Regions from separate parts of the Hydrogenophaga sedimenti genome, predicted to be linked through region 2. Evidence: predicted binding sites of a transcription regulator. Region 2 holds the regulator's gene; each other region holds the start of a gene.
What was found. The regulator FNR, encoded in region 2, switches genes on or off when oxygen is low (the NO sensors DNR and NnrR bind a similar motif). The targets are predictions, from matches to a motif close to TTGATNNNNATCAA.
Positions count from the first base shown of each region.

Region 1: the regulator FNR is predicted to act here: its motif matches at 2,289-2,302, upstream of ACS5NL_RS11390 (DUF3149 domain-containing protein).
Region 3: the regulator FNR is predicted to act here: its motif matches at 2,134-2,147, upstream of ACS5NL_RS06605 (hemerythrin domain-containing protein).
Region 4: the regulator FNR is predicted to act here: its motif matches at 2,304-2,317, upstream of ubiU (ubiquinone anaerobic biosynthesis protein UbiU).

Region 1 covers NZ_JBPZHA010000006.1:47,927-52,752, reverse strand. Annotated here, with positions in the region: gene tatB (Sec-independent protein translocase protein TatB) at 1-221, shown strand, start outside; gene tatC (twin-arginine translocase subunit TatC) at 221-1,012, shown strand; gene ACS5NL_RS11395 (trypsin-like peptidase domain-containing protein) at 1,029-2,192, opposite strand; gene ACS5NL_RS11390 (DUF3149 domain-containing protein) at 2,365-2,514, shown strand; gene ACS5NL_RS11385 (Nif3-like dinuclear metal center hexameric protein) at 2,629-3,420, shown strand; gene pdxA (4-hydroxythreonine-4-phosphate dehydrogenase PdxA) at 3,423-4,475, shown strand; gene mscL (large conductance mechanosensitive channel protein MscL) at 4,528-4,826, opposite strand, start outside.
Region 2 covers NZ_JBPZHA010000007.1:204,102-208,927, forward strand. Annotated here, with positions in the region: gene ACS5NL_RS13625 (sulfite exporter TauE/SafE family protein) at 1-638, opposite strand, end outside; gene hemN (oxygen-independent coproporphyrinogen III oxidase) at 690-2,069, opposite strand; gene fnr (fumarate/nitrate reduction transcriptional regulator Fnr) at 2,246-2,965, shown strand; gene ACS5NL_RS13640 (hypothetical protein) at 3,038-3,331, opposite strand; gene ACS5NL_RS13645 (hypothetical protein) at 3,379-3,618, opposite strand; gene ccoG (cytochrome c oxidase accessory protein CcoG) at 3,711-4,826, opposite strand, start outside.
Region 3 covers NZ_JBPZHA010000003.1:314,858-319,683, reverse strand. Annotated here, with positions in the region: gene gorA (glutathione-disulfide reductase) at 58-1,464, opposite strand; gene ACS5NL_RS06605 (hemerythrin domain-containing protein) at 1,540-2,079, opposite strand; gene ACS5NL_RS06600 (3-hydroxybutyryl-CoA dehydrogenase) at 2,352-3,203, opposite strand; gene ACS5NL_RS06595 (GMC family oxidoreductase) at 3,353-4,826, shown strand, end outside.
Region 4 covers NZ_JBPZHA010000001.1:378,009-382,834, forward strand. Annotated here, with positions in the region: gene trhA (PAQR family membrane homeostasis protein TrhA) at 1-299, opposite strand, end outside; gene ACS5NL_RS01810 (U32 family peptidase) at 304-1,227, opposite strand; gene ubiU (ubiquinone anaerobic biosynthesis protein UbiU) at 1,230-2,228, opposite strand; gene ACS5NL_RS01820 (NAD(P)H-dependent flavin oxidoreductase) at 2,560-3,786, shown strand; gene ACS5NL_RS01825 (adenosylcobalamin-dependent ribonucleoside-diphosphate reductase) at 3,783-4,826, shown strand, end outside.

The sequences.
Region 1 (4,826 bases), on a different contig from region 2:
CCGGGCTGAACGGATCGGCCATGTCGTCGGGGAGCGATCTCTCCGCACTGGGCGACGGAAGTTTCCCGACCTACAAGCACCCCAAGAAGAACTGGCGCACCAAGCAGACCGCCATGCCCCATTGGTACAAGGCCCGTACCGGTGTGCGCACGCGCGCGCAGTCCGGCGCGGCCCGTGTGGCGCGGTTCCGTCCGCGCTCCACTTCCGTTTCCCCCCGCTGATGTCCGATTCTGACAAGTCCACCGACGAGCTCGCCGGTTCCGAGCAGCCGTTTGTTCAGCACCTGATGGAGCTGCGCGACCGCCTGCTCTACGGCGTCATTGGCCTGGCGGTGTGCATGGCCATTCTGGCGATCTGGCCCGGCCCGGGGGGGTTGATCGACCTGATCGCGGTGCCGATCCGGGCGCACATGCCGCCCGACGCCAAGCTGATCGCCATCGGCGTGTTCTCACCGTTCTTTGTGCCGCTGAAGGTGCTGGCGATGGCCGCGTTGCTGATGTCGCTGCCCTGGTGGATGTACCAGATCTGGGCCTTCGTGGCGCCCGGGCTGTACAGCCATGAGAAGCGTTTTGCGGTGCCGCTGATCATCGTCGGCAGCTTGCTGGCCTATGTCGGCATTGCGTTCGTGCAGTTCTTCGTGCTGGACAAGATGTTCGGCTTCATCCAGCAGTTCACGCCCAAGAGCGTGGCCGCCACGCCCGACATCGCTTCGTATGTCGAGGCCATTCTGTCGCTCTACCTGGCTTTCGGCTTGGCTTTTCAGGTGCCGATCGTGGTGGTGCTGCTGGTGAAGATGAACATGGTCACCGTCAAGCAGCTCAAGGAGTTCCGCGGCTACTTCATCGTGGTCGCCTTCGTGGTGGCTGCGGTGGTGACGCCGCCCGATGTGGTGTCCCAGCTGGCGCTGGCGCTGCCGATGTGCCTGCTCTACGAGTTCGGCATCTGGGGCGCCATGTGGTTTGCCAAGAGTACCAAGGCACCCGAAGAAGAAGCGTCCAGCGACGCTGCCTGAGCCCGGTCCGGCAGCCTCAGCGGTTGCCGGCGGCTGGCGGTTTCGGCAGGTTGCGCTTGCCGGGGGTGATCTGGACGCGCTGCTTGCCGTCTTTGCGCACGACCTCCAGCGTCGACGGTGTGCCCGGGGTCAGCGCGGCCACGGCCGACAGCAGCTGGGCCACATTGCTCACCGGTTTTTCTCCCACGTGTGTGACCACATCTCCAGGGCGGATGCCGGCCTGCGCGGCCGGGCCGTTCTGCAGCACGCCGGTGATGATGACGCCGGTGCCGGGCGGGACGGAAAAACTCTCGGCCAGTTCCGGTGTCAGGTCCTGGGGCTCCACGCCGATCCAGCCGCGCGTGACCTTGCCTTCGCGCACGATGGCTTCCATGACGGTGCGGGCCGTCGACGTGGGAATGGCAAAGCCGATGCCCATGGAGCCGCCAGAGCGCGAATAGATCGCGGTGTTGATGCCCATCAGGTGACCCCGGATGTCCACCAGTGCGCCGCCCGAGTTGCCGGGGTTGATGGCGGCATCGGTCTGGATGAAGTTCTCGAAGGTGTTGATGCCCAGCTGGGTGCGGCCCAGGGCGCTGACGATGCCGCTGGTCACGGTCTGCCCGACACCGAAGGGATTGCCGATCGCCAGCACCTGATCGCCGATCGAGAGGGCGTCCGAATCGCCCAGCGTGATCACCGGCAGGTCCGTGAGCGCGACCTTCAGGATGGCCAGGTCCGACTCGGGGTCGGTGCCGATCACCTGTGCGGCGCTCTTGCGGCCGTCGTTGAGCAGCACCTCGATCTGATCGGCTTCCTCGATCACATGGTTGTTGGTCAGGATGTAGCCCGCCTGGCTGACGATCACACCCGATCCCAGACCCGCCTGCGGCTGGCCCTGCGCCTGGTCACCGAAGAAGAAACGGAACCATGGGTCGTTGCTCTGCGGGTGGTTCTCCGGGGCCTTGCTGGTGTTGATGCTGACCACGGCGGGGGAGGCCACCTTGGCGGCTTCGCGCAGGCTGTTGCCCCCGGATCCGGCGGGCATGGCGGCACTGCCGGCAGGCGATTCGATCACGGGCACCACCATCGGCAGCCCCGGGCGGCGGTTGAGCCACTCAGGCTTGAGCGTCGCCACCACAAAAAGGGCGGCGACCAGAACGGTGACGGTTTGTGCGAAGAGCAGCCAGAGGCGTTTCATGACGAAGAAGTGCCGCGGTGGACCGGGACAACAAATGGCGGGTCAAGGTCAGACATTGTCCCGTATATGACTGCCGCCGTTCTCAGTTCAAGCCGATTGACGCAGGTCAATGCATCCGGGGGGTATCGGGATTGCAATGGCAGTCCGTTGATTCCGAGGACAGGAGCATCCAATGAAAGCCGTGACAGATCTTCTTTCGACCGACTATGGGCTGTTCAGTGTGGGCGTGATCGCATTCACGCTGGGCATGGCGGTCTGGTTTTACCGGTTCTTCAATCGAAAGATGGCTGAATCCGAGCGCGCGGTGAGCGGGCGCAGCTGACGCGCGTCACCGTCGGTTCGCTGGGCCGCACGACGTGGTGTGCGGCAGTGACAGAATAGGCCTTGCTTTTCGCCAATCCGGCGGGAAGAAGGGCCTTTTTCATTGGTCGTCCGGATGTCCTCCCAGTCTTCAACTCGCCCCGATGGCGTGCCACGAGAGACCTTGCTCGCGGCCTTTGATGGTTTGCTTCAGCCTGCCCTGTTCAAGGACTACGGCCCCAACGGGCTGCAAGTCGAAGGGCGGCCCACAGTGCGGAAGCTGGTCAGCGGTGTGACCGCCAGCCTGGCGCTGATCGAGGCCGCGGTGGATGCGGGGGCGGACGCCATCTTTGTTCACCATGGCCTGTTCTGGCGTGGTCAGGACGGGCGCGTCACCGGGTGGATGAAGCAACGCCTCTCCCGTCTGCTGACCCACGAGATCAATTTGTTTGCCTACCACCTGCCGCTGGACGCCCATCCCGTGCTGGGGAACAACGCGCAGTTGGCGCTCCGCCTGGGCGTGACGCTGTCCGGGGCCGCTGGAGAGGGGCGCTTCGGCGACCAGTCGCTGGGCGTTCTGGGGCGCTGTCCGCCGACCACGGCCGGGGCCTTTGCCGACGTGGTGCGCCAGTCCCTGGGCCGTGACCTCGTGTTCGTGGGCGATCCGGGGCGACCGGTGGCGCGGGTGGCCATGTGCTCCGGGGGAGCCCAGGGCTATTTCGAGGCGGCCATCGCGGCGGGCGCGGACCTGTTCGTCACGGGCGAGATCTCCGAGCCCCAGGCGCACTATGCGCGCGAGAGCGGCGTGGCCTACATCGCCTGCGGGCACCATGCGTCGGAGCGCTATGGCGCGCCGGCGGTGGCGCAGGACGTGGCCGACCGGCTCGGCATCGAGCACCGGTTCATCGACATTCCCAATCCGGCCTGACGATGGACGGAACGACTTCACAAGGCCTGCACCGGCCACTGGTGATCACCATGGGGGATCCGGCCGGCATCGGACCTGAGATCGTCGTCCAGGCACTGGCGCGGCGTCCCGAGTTGCTGGGGCAGGTGGTGGTGGCCGGGGACATTCCCTCGATGGAACGGGCGCACGCTCTGCTGTCGGGGCTTTCGGGCGGCTCCTTGCCGCAGGTGCGCGGGGTGGATGCGGAAGATGTGCCGCGCCTGGACGGTGCACAGGCCATCCGCGTCTTCCAGGCCTGCGGGCGCCATCCGCTGGTGCCCTTGGGCAAGATCGGTGGTGTCGCCGGGCGGGCGGCGGCCGAGTGCATTGCGAGGGCCGCTGGCTGGACCCTTGCGGGCGTGGCCCGCGCGATGGTGACGGCGCCGGTGCACAAGGAGGCGCTCGCGGCCGCGGGGCTGCCGCATCCGGGGCACACCGAGTACCTGCAGGCGCTGGCGGCGGAACACGCGGGTGTGCCGGTGGACCGGATGCCAGTCCGCATGATGCTGAGCGCTCCCGGCCTTGCGACGGTGCTGGTCAGCATCCACGTGTCCTTGCGTGAGGCGCTGGACTCCTTGAGCGTCGACCGGATCCTGGACACGATCCGGATCACCGCGGCGCATTTTTCGCGTTGCGGCACGCCCCATGCGCGCATCGCTGTCGCCGGACTGAACCCGCACGCCGGCGAGGGCGGCCTGTTCGGCCGCGAAGACATCGACCTCATCGCCCCGGCGGTCGCCGCGGCACGTGCCCTGGGGATCGATGCCAGTGGCCCGCACGCGCCGGACACGGTGTTCATGCGGGCCCGTCAGGGTGCGTTCGATGTGGTGATCGCGATGTACCACGACCAGGGCTTGATCCCGATCAAGCTGCTTGGCCTGGAGCATGGCGTCAATACAACACTGGGCCTTCCACTGATCCGAACCAGCCCGGACCATGGCACGGCATTCGACCTTGCAGGCACCGGGCAGGCCGATCCCTCCAGCCTGCTGGCCGCTATCGACGCTGCGTTGGCGATGAGCGCCGGCACCCCATGAAAAAAGCCGCCTGCATCCGGGGGGATGCAGGCGGCTTTCGGAACCGTCGCGCTTATTTGCGCAGGCTGTCGCGGATTTCGCGCAGCAGGACGACGTCTTCGGCCGGGGCGGCGGGCGCTGCCGGGGGGGCTTCCTTCTTCATGCGGTTCATCTGCTTGACCAGCATGAAGATGACGAAGGCCAGAATGACAAAGTTCAGCGCGATGGTGATGAAGTTGCCATAGGCCAGCACGGCTCCGGCTTTCTTGGCTTCTGCCAGCGGAAGACCGGCAGCCTGTCCGGCCAGCGCAATGTAGTAACTCGAAAAGTCGAGACCACCGAACAGTTTGCTGATCACCGGCATGATCACGT
Region 2 (4,826 bases):
CAGAGCGCCCAGCCCGAAGTGGCCGCCAGTGCCAACCCCGCCAGCCGGATGCCCCACCCGCCCGAGCCATCGCCCTTCAGGCGCAACAGCAGCCACGGCCCGATCGTCAGCGACAGTGAAGTGCCGACGGAAAACAGGGCCATGATCATCGCGCCCTGCAACGCGCTCGCAGACAGCGAGGCCACCATCAACGCCGAGTACAGCAGCCCGCAGGGCATCAGGGCCCAGGCCACGCCCAGGACCATAGGCGCACGGCCACCCAGGCGGTGCAGCATCGGTCTCGTGCGACGCCAGACCCCTTGTGCCACACCGTCCAGCCATGCCGGCTGCCGGGCCTGCCAGAGCAGCACGATGCCCAGCAACAGGGCCGCGACGTGGAACATGGCCCAGACAGGGCGGATGACCGCCGTATTGGTGCCCAGCCAGGCCAGCCCCTGCACCGAACCGGCGGCAAACGCGCCGAAGGTCGCATAGCCCACCATGCGGCTGACCTGGAAGGTCAGCAAGGCGACGTTGCTGCTTTTCTGCCCGGCCGCACCGCGGCTGATGCCGGCGCACGCAGCACCACACATGGCCACGCAATGCGGACCACCGGCGATGCCCATGAACAGGGCCGTCAGGGCCATGGAGGTTTGCATGCGGGAACTCTAGCAGGCGCGCACCCGCCGCGCCTGTCGAACCGGTGCCGCTCAGATGATCTTGGAGAACCTGGCGCGGTCCTGATCCACCTGGAGATTCTTGTCGAACACCATGGCGATGGCACGCACCAGATACCAGCCAGCCGCCGTCACTTCGACACCCGACTCGTCGATCCGAACCAGCCCTTGCTTCGCATAGTCCTGGAGGACCTCGAGCTCCCTGGCAAAGTAGGTTTTGCAGTCGATCAGATGACCCAGATTGATGGATTCGAACTGCAATTGGCCCTGGCACATCAGCGACATGATGACCGAGCGGCGCAACAGGTCGTCCCGTGTCAGCGCCAGGCCGCGCACGATCGGCAGGCGCCCCTGGTCGAGTGCGTCGTAATACTCTTCGATCGTCTTCGCGTTCTGGCTGTAAGTGGCCCCGATGCGGCCAATCGCGGAAACACCCAGAGCAATGAGGTCGCAGTCCGGCTGTGTGCTGTACCCCTGGAAATTCCGGTGCAGACGTCCCTGGCGCTTGGCCACGGCCAGCGCGTCGGTCGGCAGGGCAAAGTGGTCCATGCCCACATACACATAGCCCGCCTCGCTCATCGCATCCAGCGAAGCCGACAGCATCGACAACTTGTCGCCGCCACTGGGCAACTCCGCCGCCACGATGCGCCGTTGCGGCTTGAAGCGTGTCGGCAGGTGGGCATAGGCGTAAAGCGCGATGCGGTCCGGCCGCAACTGGTTGACCTGTGCCAGCGTACGGGCGAAGGACTCGGGCGTCTGCAGCGGCAGGCCGTAGATCAGATCGACGTTGACCGATTCGAAGCCGATCTTGCGAGCGGTTTCGACCAGTTCGAACACCTGCTCCACCGGCTGAACGCGGTGCACGGCCTTCTGGACCGCCGGATCAAAATCCTGCACGCCGAAACTCAGCCGGTTGAAGCCCAGCCGGGCCAAGGTCTGCAGACGCTGTCCCGTCACCGTGCGCGGATCCACCTCGATCGAATATTCCCCGCCCGGCACCAAGGTGAAGTTGCGCCGGATCATGGCCAGCAGGTCTTCGAGCTCCGTGTCGGAAAGGAAGGTGGGCGTGCCGCCGCCCAGGTGCAGCTGGGAGACGCTGTGTCCCTTGCCGAAGTGCTGCACCTGCAGTTCGACTTCCCGCGACAGATACCGCAGGTATTCGGCCGCGCGCTCGTGGTGTTTCGTGATGACCTTGTTGCAGGCGCAGTAGTAGCACACCGATTCACAGAAAGGGATGTGCACATACAGCGACAGCGGCAATGCCAGAGAGCCGGCCCGGCGCTGCTCCAGTGCCTGGATGTAATCGGCTTCCGTAAAGGCTTCGACAAAGCGGTCCGCCGTCGGGTACGACGTGTAGCGGGGGCCGGGGATGTCAAATCGCTTGAGCAATTCGTCGGAAATGGCGTGACTCACAAACAATTCTCCAGTGCAGGCGACGAATGTGCCCCAAGGCTCCGGCGAGGCCCTTGATCTTGATCAAGGGGTCCTCAGCCTCTCGGGTTTTCCCCCTGCCGCCCTTGCTGCTTCCCGCCACGCCTTGATGCTGGCACCAGCCATGGGTTAAGCTTCGCCCCAATTCCGGAAGAATTATGGATATTCAAAGCATCAAAGTGGCTTGTTCGAGCTGCAACCTGCGGGAGTTGTGCTTGCCCATGGGGCTCAACCCCGAAGAGATGAACAAGCTCGACAACGTGATCTCGACCCGCCGGCGCATCAAGCGCGGGTCGGCACTGTTCAACACGGGGGACAAGTTCACCTCGCTGTACGCGGTGCGCTCTGGATTCTTCAAGACCAGCGTCACCACCGCGGATGGCAGAGACCAGGTCACCGGGTTCCAGATGACGGGCGAGATCATTGGCATGGATGGCATCGTCAGCGACCGCCATTCCTGCGACGCCATCGCCCTGGAAGATGCCGAGGTCTGTGTCATGCCGTTCGACCAGGTGGAAGAACTCTCGCGTGAGTTCACCACCTTGCAGCACCATGTGCACAAGATCATGAGCCGGGAAATCGTGCGAGACCACAGCGTGATGCTGCTGCTGGGCAGCATGCGTGCGGAAGAGCGTCTGGCGGCGTTTCTGCTGAATCTGGTGCAGCGCCTGCATGCACGTGGTTTTTCCCAGTCCGAACTCATCCTGCGGATGACGCGCGAAGAGATCGGCAGTTACCTGGGCATGAAGCTGGAAACGGTCAGCCGGACCTTCTCCAAGTTTGTCGACGAGGGCATCATCGAAGTCAAGCAGCGCTACGTGCACATCAAGAACACCGACGCACTCAAGCTGATCGTGAATCCGCAGACCTGCCGCTGAGCAGCAGCACTGCACCTCATGAAGAAAGCCCCGCTGATGCGGGGCTTTTTGTTGTTCAGACCAGAAGTCTTCTCAACAGCACTGCCCGTTTCTGGCGCAGTCCTCGGGACGTTGCGACTCTGGAACCGGGCAACGATTGACCTCGAAAGGGGACATGGCCAACAGCGTGGTCAGCGCACTGGAGGCCATGGTGACGCCCCAGAAGACAAAAAAGGCAAGTGTGTAGATCGCCTGCCGCGAAAGCCCCAACGGGTTTCCAAACCAGTGAAGGTCACCAGGATCGACCATCGCAAACACGATCATCTCCAGCACAGCAGCGACCAGAAAGGCTGGCCACGCGATCCACATCCACCGTTGAGTCTTCATGAACTGTCTCCTTGTTCGTCTGAGGCCTCAACGGGTGGGTGAGGCGCTTATTTGGTCGGGTCGGTGGTTCCAGCCACCGGCGAGGCCGCGTGGTTGCGTGCCTGGCCGGCCGGCTGCAGGGTGATCAATGCGTCCACCCTCGCCTGCCCTTGCAGCCGCTGGGCCGCCGCAAGATCACGTTCGTAGTCCGCCTTGTTGAGCACAGGGTCAGGATGGCTGGCAGCGATCACGAATGTCACCACGCTGGCCACCACCACCGCCAGAGGGCCGCCGACCACCATCCACATGTGGGGCACTTTCCACCAGGGGGTGCGGTTTGGGGAGGCAGGGGCAGCAGGTTGGGCAGACATGACGGTTTGCATGGGAATGTGCTTTCAGTTTAGCGCGGAACGATGAAAACGGCCTTTTCCACCACCTGCGCCACCTCCGGTCCCTGGGACCGGATGGTGAAACGAATCGGATGGGAGCCCGCTGGCGCCACATTGGGCGGAGTCTGGACCCGGACGGCGACAGAGCGAACCTCCGTCGGCAGGACCTCCGCGGAGCTCTCCGAAGCGATCACGACGCCCTCAAGGCCATCCACGCTGATCGAATAGTGTTGCGTCGACTCGGTCGCGTTCATGATCTGGAGCCGGAAGACGTTTTCAATGCGCCCCTGCTCCACCATGCGGGCCAGCGCGCCACGGTCCCGGATCACATCGACTTTGAGCGGGGTGCGCAAGAACAGACTGACGAACACGGCCAGTGTGATGGCCCCCAGGATGGCGGAGTACACCAGTACACGGGGCCGGAAAGCATGGCGGATCATCTGGTCACGCGTCCAGCCCTGGGCCACCCCGTTCTGGGTCGAGTATTTCACCAGCCCCCGTGGGTAGCCCACCTTGTCCATCACCTCGTCGCACACATCGATGCAGGCACCGCAGCCGATGCATTCGTACTGAAGCCCTTTGCGGATGTCGATGCCCGTGGGACACACCTGGACGCACAGGGTGCAATCGACACAGGCCCCCAGTCCAAGGGCTTTGGGATCGGCCTTCTTCGACCGCGGCCCGCGGGGCTCACCCCGCGCCTGGTCGTAGGTCACGATCATCGTGTCCTTGTCAAACATCGCGCTCTGGAAGCGCGCGTAGGGACACATGTACTTGCACACCTGCTCGCGCAGGAAGCCGGCGTTGCCATAGGTGGCAAAGCTGTAGAAGAAGATCCAGAACGTCTGCCAGGGCCCCAGCGATGCCGACAAGGTCAATGCGGCCACTTCACGGATGGGGGCGAAATAGCCGACAAAGGTGAAGCCGGTCCACAGCGAAAAAAGAACCCAGAGCGTGTGCTTGAGCCACTTCTTGCCGAACTTGTGCGCGTTGAGCGCTGCCTCGTCGAGGCGGATGCGGGCCGACCGGTCGCCTTCCACCTTCTTCTCGATCCAGAGAAAGATCTCGGTGTAGACCGTCTGGGGACAGGCATAGCCGCACCACAGTCGTCCGGCGATGGCAGTAAA
Region 3 (4,826 bases), on a different contig from region 2:
GGCAGGCCCAGCCCCCTCGGGGGGCAGCGACCCGCACAGCGGCGGAGCGTGGGGGCCTCAGTTCCTGACGGGTTCGCGCATGGTCACGAACTCTTCGGCGGCGGTCGGGTGGATGCCGATGGTGGCGTCGAACACGGCCTTGGTCGCGCCGGCCTTCATGGCGACCGCGAAGCCCTGCACGATCTCGCCGGCCTCGGCGCCGACCATGTGCAGGCCGACCACGCGGTCGCTCGCGGTGTCGACCACCAGCTTCATCAGCGTGCGTTCGCTGCTGCCCGAGAGCGTGTGGCGCAGCGCCTTGAATTCGCTGCGGAAGATCGTGACGTCGCCGAAGCGCTCGCGCGCCTGCGCTTCGCTCAGGCCCACGGTGCCGATGCTCGGGTGGGTGAACACGGCCGTCGGGATGAAGTCGTAGCCCATGCTGCGCGGCGGCTTGCCGGCGGCGGGACCGAACAGCTGGTCGACCACCACCATCGCCTCGCCCAGCGCGACCGGCGTGAGCTGCACGCGGCTGGTCACGTCGCCGACCGCGTAGACATGCGGCACATTGGTCCGGTAGTGCTCGTCGACCAGCACCTCGCCCTGTGCGCCCTGTGCCACGCCCGCCGCGTCCAGCCCCAGGCCCTGCACGTTGGGCGTGCGACCGGTGGCGTAGAGCACCGCGTCGGCCAGCACCACATTGCCATCCTCCAGTTCGGCGCGCAGTCCCTCGTCCGTTTTCCGGATGTCGACCACGCCCGCGTTCAGCCGCAGATCGACACCGGATTTCTGCATCTCGCCGGCCACGAAATGCCGGATCTCGTCGTCGAAACCGCGCAGCACCTGTTCGCCGCGGTAGAGCTGGGTGACCTTGGCGCCCAGGCCGTTGAAGATCGAGGCGAATTCGCAGGCGATGTAGCCGCCGCCCACGATCAGCAGGCGCTGCGGGAACGGCTCCAGGTCGAACACCTCGTTGGAGGTGATGACGTGCTCGCGGCCGACGAAATGCGGCACGTGCGGCGTGCCGCCGGTGGCGATCAGGATGTGTGCCGCGGTGAAGCTCTGGTGGCCGGGCGAGCCGTCGGCGTTCAGCGTGGCCAGGGTGATGCGGTGCTCGCCGTCGAGGCGGGCAAAGCCGTTGAACACCGTGACGCCCGAGCCGCGCAGCAGGTTGCCGTAGACGCCGTTCAGGCGCGTGATCTCTTTGGCCCGGTTGGCCTTGAGCGTGGCCCACTGGAAGCGGGGCGCCGTGTCCAGCTCCCAGCCGAAGCCGCGCGATTCCTCGAACGCGGCGTGGTAGTGCGCGGCGTAGCTGTAGAGCTTCTTGGGGATGCAGCCGACGTTGACGCAGGTGCCGCCGAGGCCGTCCTGGCCCAGCATCTCGGCCAGGGCGACGCGGGCGCCGCGTTGTGCGGCCATGCGGGCGGCGCGCACACCGCCGCTGCCGCCGCCGATGACAAAAAGGTCGAAGTCGTGACTGCTCATGGCTCACTGTCCTGTTCGGGAGCAGGGCAGTGTACGGGCCGCCGCCGGCCCGTGCGACGGCGGGGTTGTTTCCGCTCAGGCCCGGGCGCGCACCTCGTCGCGCTCCAGTGCCCGGCGCCTGGCCATCTCGCGGCCCATGCCCAGGGTGTCCAGACCCTGCAGGCGCTTCCTGGCCTCGGGGTAGGCGATCGATTCTTCGAGCAGGATGTGGTCGAGGTACAGCGCTTCAAACACCTCCAGCGCGTGCCGCAGTTCGGCGGTGTCGAACCAGAGGTTGCCGTTGGTGGCCGCTTCGAGCGAGGGGGCGATCTGGATCCAGTTCTCCTCCAGCCAGCCGTGGTCCTGGATCAGGTGTTCGGTCGCCTGCACGATGGCCGGGTCCTGGCTGGCGAGCAGGGGCGGGAAGATGTGCTTTTCTTCGTCGAGGTGGTGCTGGCGCGCTTCGCGGCTGAAGTAGTCGAGCACGCGCCGCGCCTGGGCGCGGTTGGCCTGGCTCAGACCGTCGGCCTCGATGGCATCGACCAGCGCATGCAGCTGGCGCACCTGGGCCTGGATGTCCTGGTGGGTGCTGTCGAGGAACTCGAAGACGGCGATGGAAACGGGTGCGGCACTCATGGCGAACTCCTCAGAAAAGATGGGTTCATTCTGAGGATGCTGCGCCGCCGCAAATTGATCTGGCGCAAGAAATGGCTCCCCCCGCGCCGCCTTCGGCGTCACCCCCAGGGGGCGATGCGAGTGGCCCGGCAAAGCCGGTTCCACCGCATCCTCGGTTGAAGACACCTCTCGCCGGAAGGGAGTTGGTCCAGGGCACCGCGGAACCGGCTTTGCCGGGCCGCCAGTGCCGCCCCCTGGGGGGTGACGCCGCAGGCGGCGCGGGGGGGGGGGACTCAGTACGTATACACGCCGCGGCCGGTCTTGCGGCCCAGCCAGCCGGCCGCCACCAGCTCCTTGAGCAGCGGGGCGGGGCGGTACTTGCTGTCGTTGAACTCGGCCATGTAGACGTTCATCACGGCCAGGCAGACGTCCAGGCCGATCATGTCGGCCAGCGCCAGCGGCCCGATGGGCTGGTTGGTGCCCAGCTTCATGCCGGCGTCGATGTCTTCCGGCGTGGCCACGCCTTCGGCCAGCACGAAGAAGGCTTCGTTGATCATGGGCACCAGGATGCGGTTGACCACAAAACCCGGCGCGTTCTTCACCGTGATCGGCGTCTTGCCCAGCGCCTCGGCCAGGGCCTTGACGGCATCGTGGGTGGCGTCGCTGGTCTGCAGGCCGCGGATGATTTCCACCAGCGCCATCATCGGCACCGGGTTGAAAAAGTGCATGCCGATGAAGCGGTCGGCGCGCTGGGTGGCGGCGGCCAGCTTGGTGATGCTGATCGAGCTGGTGTTGGTGGCGACGATCACTTCGGGCGCGAGGATGCCGTCGAGCTGCTGCAGGATCTTGAGCTTCAGGCCTTCGTTTTCGGTCGCGGCCTCGATGACGAGTTGCGCGCCCTTGAGGTCGTCGTAGCTGGTCGAACCCTTGATCAGGGCCAGCGCGGCGGCCTTGCCTTCGGCGCTCAGCTTTTCTTTCTTGATCAGGCGGTCCAGGCTGCCGGCGACCGTGGCCAGGCCCTTGTCGACCGCGGCCTGGGCCACGTCGACCATGACGACGCGGATGCCGCTGACGGCGCAGGCCTGTGCGATGCCGTTGCCCATGGTGCCGGCGCCGATGATGCCGACGGTCTGGATGCTGCTCATGTGGAAATCACTCCTGGAAGATGAGGGAAAAGACGGAGGCGCTCTAGGCGGGCCAGCCTACTGTGGCGAAAAGGCCTGTGCTACCTTGACCGGCATTGTCGCGCAGCGTCTTGCACCGGCATGACAGGCGCGCGACGCCAGGAGACTTCATGTTCGATTACATCGTCGTCGGCGGGGGCTCCGCCGGCAGTGTGCTGGCCGGCCGGCTGAGCGAGGACCCGGCGGTCCGGGTGGTCCTGCTGGAGGCCGGGCCGGCCGATCGCAGCGTGCTGATCCACTGCCCTGCGGGCCTCGCCGTCATGGCCAAGTACCAGCTCAACGGCTGGGACTATTCGACGGTGCCGCAGCCCGGCCTGCACGGGCGGCGCGGCTACCAGCCGCGCGGCAAGGTGCTCGGCGGTTCGAGCTCGATCAACGCCATGATCTACGCGCGCGGCCATGCGAGCGACTACGACGGCTGGGCGGCGCAGGGCAATCCGGGCTGGTCGTTTGCCGGGGTGCTGCCGTACTTCAAGCGCGCCGAACACAACGAGCGCGGCGCCGATGCCCTGCATGGCACGGGTGGGCCGCTCAACGTGATGGACCTGCGCTCGCCCAATCCGGTGCTGCCCGACTTCATCGAGGCGGGGCGCCAGGCCGGCTACCCGCTCAACACCGACTTCAACGGTCCGGAGCAGGAAGGCATCGGGGCCTACCAGGTGACCCACAAGAACGGCGAACGCTTCAGCGCCGCCAAGGCCTACCTCACGCCACACCTGGGCCGGCCCAACCTGCAGGTGATCACCGGTGCGCTGACGACGCGGGTGCTGACGGAGTTGCGCGATGGGCGGCCCTGCGCCGTCGGGGTCGAGTACCGGCCGGACGGCGGGCGCGGTCACCTGCAGACGCTCATGCTCAAGCCCGGCGGCGAGGTGCTGCTCAGTGCTGGTGCGTTTGGGTCGCCGCAGCTGCTGATGCTCTCGGGCATCGGGCCGGTGCTGCACCTGCAGGAACATGGCATCGCGGTGGTGCACCCGCTCGAAGGTGTGGGCCAGAACCTGCACGACCATCCGGACGTGGTGATGGTGGTGAACGCGCCGCGCCTGACCAACCTGTTCGGTCTCTCGCTGCGCGGTGTGGCCAACATGGTCCGGGGTGTGTTCGAGTGGCGGCAGCGGCGCAGCGGCATGCTGACCACCAACTTCGCCGAGGCCGGCGGCTTCATCCGGAGCGCGCCCGAAGAAGCCATCCCGGATCTGCAGCTGCACTTCGTGGTCGGCAAACTGGTCGACCACGGCCGCAAGACGGTGCTGGGCCACGGCTATTCGTGCCACGTCTGCCTGCTGCGACCGAAAAGCCGCGGCACGCTGCGGCTGGCCAGCAGCGATCCGCAGGCGGCGCCGCTGATCGACCCGGCCTTCCTGCAGGACCCGGACGATGTGGCGCGGCTGGTGCGCGGCTTCCAGCGCACGCGGGCGCTGTTGCAGCAACCGGCGCTGGCCCGCCATGGCGGAACCGAATCGCGCGCCTCGCGCGACGCGCAGAGCGACGCCCAGATCGAGCAGTTCGTGCGCCACCACACCGACACCATCTACCACCCGGTCGGCACCTGCCGCATGGGGCCGGACGCCGCGTCGGGGGCTG
Region 4 (4,826 bases), on a different contig from region 2:
CAGCCCCAGGGGCCGCGCAGCGACACCAGCGCAAACGGCGTGTAGCTGCCGGCGATCAGCAGGTAGATGCTGCAGTGGTCCAGTTTCTGGAACACCGCCTTGGCGCGGCCGATCAGCGAGTGGTAGAGCGTCGAGGCCAGGTACAGCGCGATGAGCATGGCGCCGTAGACACTGAAGGCCACGATGCGCCACGCATCGCCCTGCAGCGAGGCGTGGGTGATGAGCACCGCGGCGCCGGCCACGGACAGAAGCCCCCCGACCAGGTGGCTGATGCTGTTGAAACGTTCGCCGTGCACCATGGCGTCAGGCGGGAACCGCGTGGGAGGTTTCGACCCGCTCCAGCCCCGGCCGGCCGTGCCAGTAGCCGTTGCAGTCGGGCTGGCCGTCGCCCGACGCGGGCAGCAGCGGCAGCAGGGCCTGGCGCGCTGCGTCCGGTGCGAGTGCGCCGCGGCGCAGCGCGTCGTACAGCGCCACGGTCTCGGCCGTGTGCCGCGCCTGCGGACTGATGCGGGCCACGTCCACGCCGAGCGCGACCAGGTCGTCCCAGGCGTCGATCAGGCTGTGCACCCGGGCCGACTGGGTCTGGATGCCGTTGAGCACCAGGAAGTCGGCCTGCTCGCGGGTCTGCAGCATCAGGCCGTCGGGGTGGTCAAGGCAGCTGAACTGGCAGTCGTCCTTGGGCAGGTTGCGGTGGCGCGCGGTGAAGCAGCGGGCCGAAAACGCCAGCGGCAGCCGGCCGTGCACGAACACCTCGGTCTGCAGGCCGGCCGGGCGCTCGCGCTGCAGCAGGGCGAGGTCGTCGCGCTTCATCTCCAGTGGCGCGACCCAGCGCATGGCGCCCTGCTCCGCCAACCAGCGCAGCGAGGGGGCGTTGTAGAGGTTCAGGTGCGGCCCGGCGACGAAGGGCCGCTGCCCGGCCAGCGCGCCGACCGCGCCCATGTCGTTGGCCTCCACAAGGAAGTCCTCGTTCGCGGCGATCTTCTGCATCGCGCCCACGTCCGAGCCCGATTCGAGCAGCACCATGGTCGACAGCACCACCGTCTTGCCCGCCTCTTTCAGCAGCTGCGCCACGTCCAGCCAGTCCGACAGGCGCAGCTCGTGCCGGCGCGAGCAGGTGACCTCGCCGAGGTAGACGGTGTCCACCGCCGTCGCGGCCATGGCCTCGTAGAAGTCGAACACCGTGCCGCGCGGCCAGTAATACTGCAAAGGGCCCAGAGAGAGTTGCATGGTCATTTCCAAGGGCGGTGGTAGGCGCCGAGGGTGTGTTGCTGGCCTTCGGCCACCTGGTCGAGTGCGGCCATCCACTGGCCCTTGGGCGTGTAGTGCTGGGGCTGGGCCGCGCACTGGTCGATGGCCTCGCGCCAGACCTGGGTGACCTGCGCCACATAGGCCGGGCTGCGCTGGCGGCCTTCGATCTTGATGGCGCGCACGCCCATCTGCGCCAGCTGCGGCAGCAGCGACAGGGTGTTGAGGCTGGTCGGCTCCTCGATCGCGTAGTAGCTGTGGTCGTCCTCGACGTCGAAGCGGCCCTTGCACAGCGTCGGGTAGCCGGCGCTCTCGCCCGGCGCGTAGCGGTCGATCAGCACGCCGTTCAGCCGCGACTCCAGCCCCCGGGGCGTCTCCTGCCAGCGCACCGCCTTGGCGGGCGAGCACACGCCGTGCGTGTTGGGCGATTCGCCGGTCACGTAGGACGAGAGCGCGCAGCGGCCCTCGACCATCACGCACAGGCTGCCGAAGCCGAAGACCTCGATCTCCACCGGCGTCTTCTGCACCAGCAGGCGCACCTGTTCGAGCGAGAGCACGCGCGGCAGCACGGCGCGCGCGATGCCGAACTGCCGGTGGTAGAAGTTGATGGCCTCGTGGTTGGTGGCCGAGCCTTGCACCGACAGGTGCAGCCGCAGCCGCGGGTGGCGCTGCACCGCGTACTGCATCAGTCCGGGGTCGGCCAGGATCACCGCGTCCACGCCCAGCGTCACCGCCTTGTCCAGCGCCTGCTGCCAGCGCTGCGGCTGATCGGCCTGCGGATAGGTGTTGATGGCCATGAAGACCTGGCGGCCGCGGTGGTGGGCGTAGGCGATGCCGCTGGCGATGCCGGCGTCGTCGAAGTTCAGGCCGGCGAAGTTGCGCGCATTGGTCGCGTCGCGCAGGCCCAGGTAGACGCAGCTGGCGCCGTGGTCGATGGCGGTCTTGAGGGCGGGCAGGCTGCCGGCGGGGCAGACGAGATCCATAGGGAAGCCGTGGAGTGTTGGCCGGCGAGCGGCGGAAAGAAGGCGCGACCATAGCCCCGCCCCGAAGCCCTGTGCTTGACCCGCGTCAAGGGCGCCGTGGCTTGATCTGTCGCAACCCGGTGCAGGCACGGCCCCAGGCTGGCAACTGGATGTTTTCACAGGCGTCGACAGAAATTCTTGACCCAGAACAAGGCGCCCGCGGGTCGTCGTCGGTACGCTCCTCCAGCGGTTTTTTGCGCCGCCCAACGGGACAGACACGATGAATGCACGAGATGAGATGGGGGCGGTTTCGCCTGTGGACGGCGAAGCGGCAGCCCGCGCCGACGCGTTGATGCGGCTGGCGCACGAAGGCGGCATGCGGTCGTGGAGCCTCAAGGGCCGGGAGCTGGTCCCGGTGGTGCAGGGCGGCATGGGCGTGGGCGTCTCGGCCGGCGGACTGGCCGGCGCGGTCGCCTCGCTGGGTGGGGTCGGCACTGTGTCGTCGGTGGACCTGCGCCGTCTGCACCCGGACCTGATGGCGCAGACCGCGCACCTGGAAAACGGCAAGGAGCCCGACGCCCGCGCGCGCATCGACACCGCCAACCTGGTCGCGCTGGACCGCGAGATCCGCCGTGCCCGGCTGCTCTCGCAGGGCCGAGGCGCGGTCGCGGTGAACATCATGAAGGCCCTGTCGGCCTACGAGATCTATGTGCGGCAGGCGCTGGAGAGTGGCGCCGACGCGGTGGTGGTCGGCGCCGGCCTGCCGCTGGACCTGCCTGAAATCGCCAAGGACCACCCGGACACGGCGCTGATCCCCATCCTGTCGGACGCGCGCGGCATCCAGCTGATCGTCAAGAAGTGGGAGAAAAAAGGCCGTCTGCCCGACGCCATCGTGATCGAGCACCCCCGCCTGGCCGGTGGCCACCTGGGCGCCGCCAAGGTGGCCGACCTGCAGGACCCGCGCTTCGAATTCGAGACCGTGATCCCGCAGACCCTGGAATTTTTCAAATCGGCCGGACTGGAAGGAAAGATTCCCTTGATCGCCGCCGGCGGCATTTCCCGGCGGGAAGACCTCATCCGGCTGCAGGGATTGGGCGCCAGTGCGGTGCAGATGGGCACCGCGTTCGCGGTCACCCTCGAGTGCGACGCCGACCCGACGTTCAAGAAGGTGCTGGCCGAAGCCCGGCCCGAGGACATCGTCGAATTCATCAGCGTGGCCGGGCTGCCGGCGCGCGGAGTGCGCACTCACTGGCTGGAAAAGTACCTGCGGGTGGAGCCCAAGCTGAAGGAGGTGGCCCACGTCAAGACCCACTGCAACATGGCCTTCGACTGCTTGGCGCATTGCGGATTGCGGGATGGCAAGGCCGATATGGGCCAGTTCTGCATCGACCAGCAGCTGGCCCATGCGATGGAAGGCGACGAAGACCGGGGGCTTTTCTTCCGCGGCGCCGGTACCCTGCCGTTTGGCAAGGACATCCGATCGGTCCATGATCTGATGTTCTGGATGATGTCGGGAGCTCTCCCGGCCGGCTCGGAAGCTGTACCATCCCACGCCTTCAAGACAGGAGCCCTCGCATGAAGCGCGACCCCAGCCCCGGAGCACAGCAGCTCCGGGACCCCCAGCCCATCAGCCTCGATGTGCTGGAAGAAAAATACCTCAAGCCCGGTGAAACCGGCATCGACGATCTCTACCGCCGGGTGGCCAAGGCCCTGGCTTCGGTGGAAAAAGAAGCCATCCGCGCCGAATGGGAACGCAAGTTCCTCGACAACCTGTATGCGGGCGCCATCGGCGCCGGCCGGATCATGAGTGCCGCCGGCACCGACATCCAGGCCACGCTGATCAACTGCTTCGTGCAGCCCGTGGGCGACTGCATCCAGGGCTTCGACGACGAAGGCTTCCCGGGCATTTACGAGGCCCTGCGCGAAGCCGCCGAAACCATGCGCCGCGGTGGCGGTGTCGGCTACGACTTCTCGCGCATCCGCCCGCGCGGCGCCGAGGTCAAGGGCACGCACTCGATGGCCTCGGGCCCGTGCAGCTACATCAATGTGTTCGACCAGTCGTGCTCGACGGTCGAGAGCGCCGGTGCGCGCCGCGGCGCCCAGATGGGCGTGCTGCGCATCGACCACCCGGACGTGCTGGACTTCATCACCGCCAAGCGCACGCCCGGCCGCTGGAACAACTTCAACGTGTCGGTCGGTGTGAGCGACGCCTTCATGGAGGCCGTGGCCGGTGACCAGCCCTGGGAACTGGTGCACAAGTCCCGTCCCGGCAGCAAGGCGATGGACAAGGGCGCCTACCAGCGCGCCGACGGCCTGTGGGTCTACCAGAGCGTGCCCGCCCGCGAGCTGTGGGACACCATCATGAAGTCGGCCTACGACTTCGCCGAGCCCGGCATCCTGTTCCTGGACAAGATCAACACCGACAACAACCTGCGCTACTGCGAAGGCATTGCCGCGACCAACCCTTGCGGCGAGCAGCCGCTGCCGTCCTACGGTTGCTGCGACCTCGGCCCGATCATCCTGACCCACTTCGTGCGCAACGCCTTTGGCTTCGGCGGCGTGCCGGCGTTCGACTTCGGCGCCTTCGAGCAGGCCGTCGCGACCCAGGTGCGCGCGCTG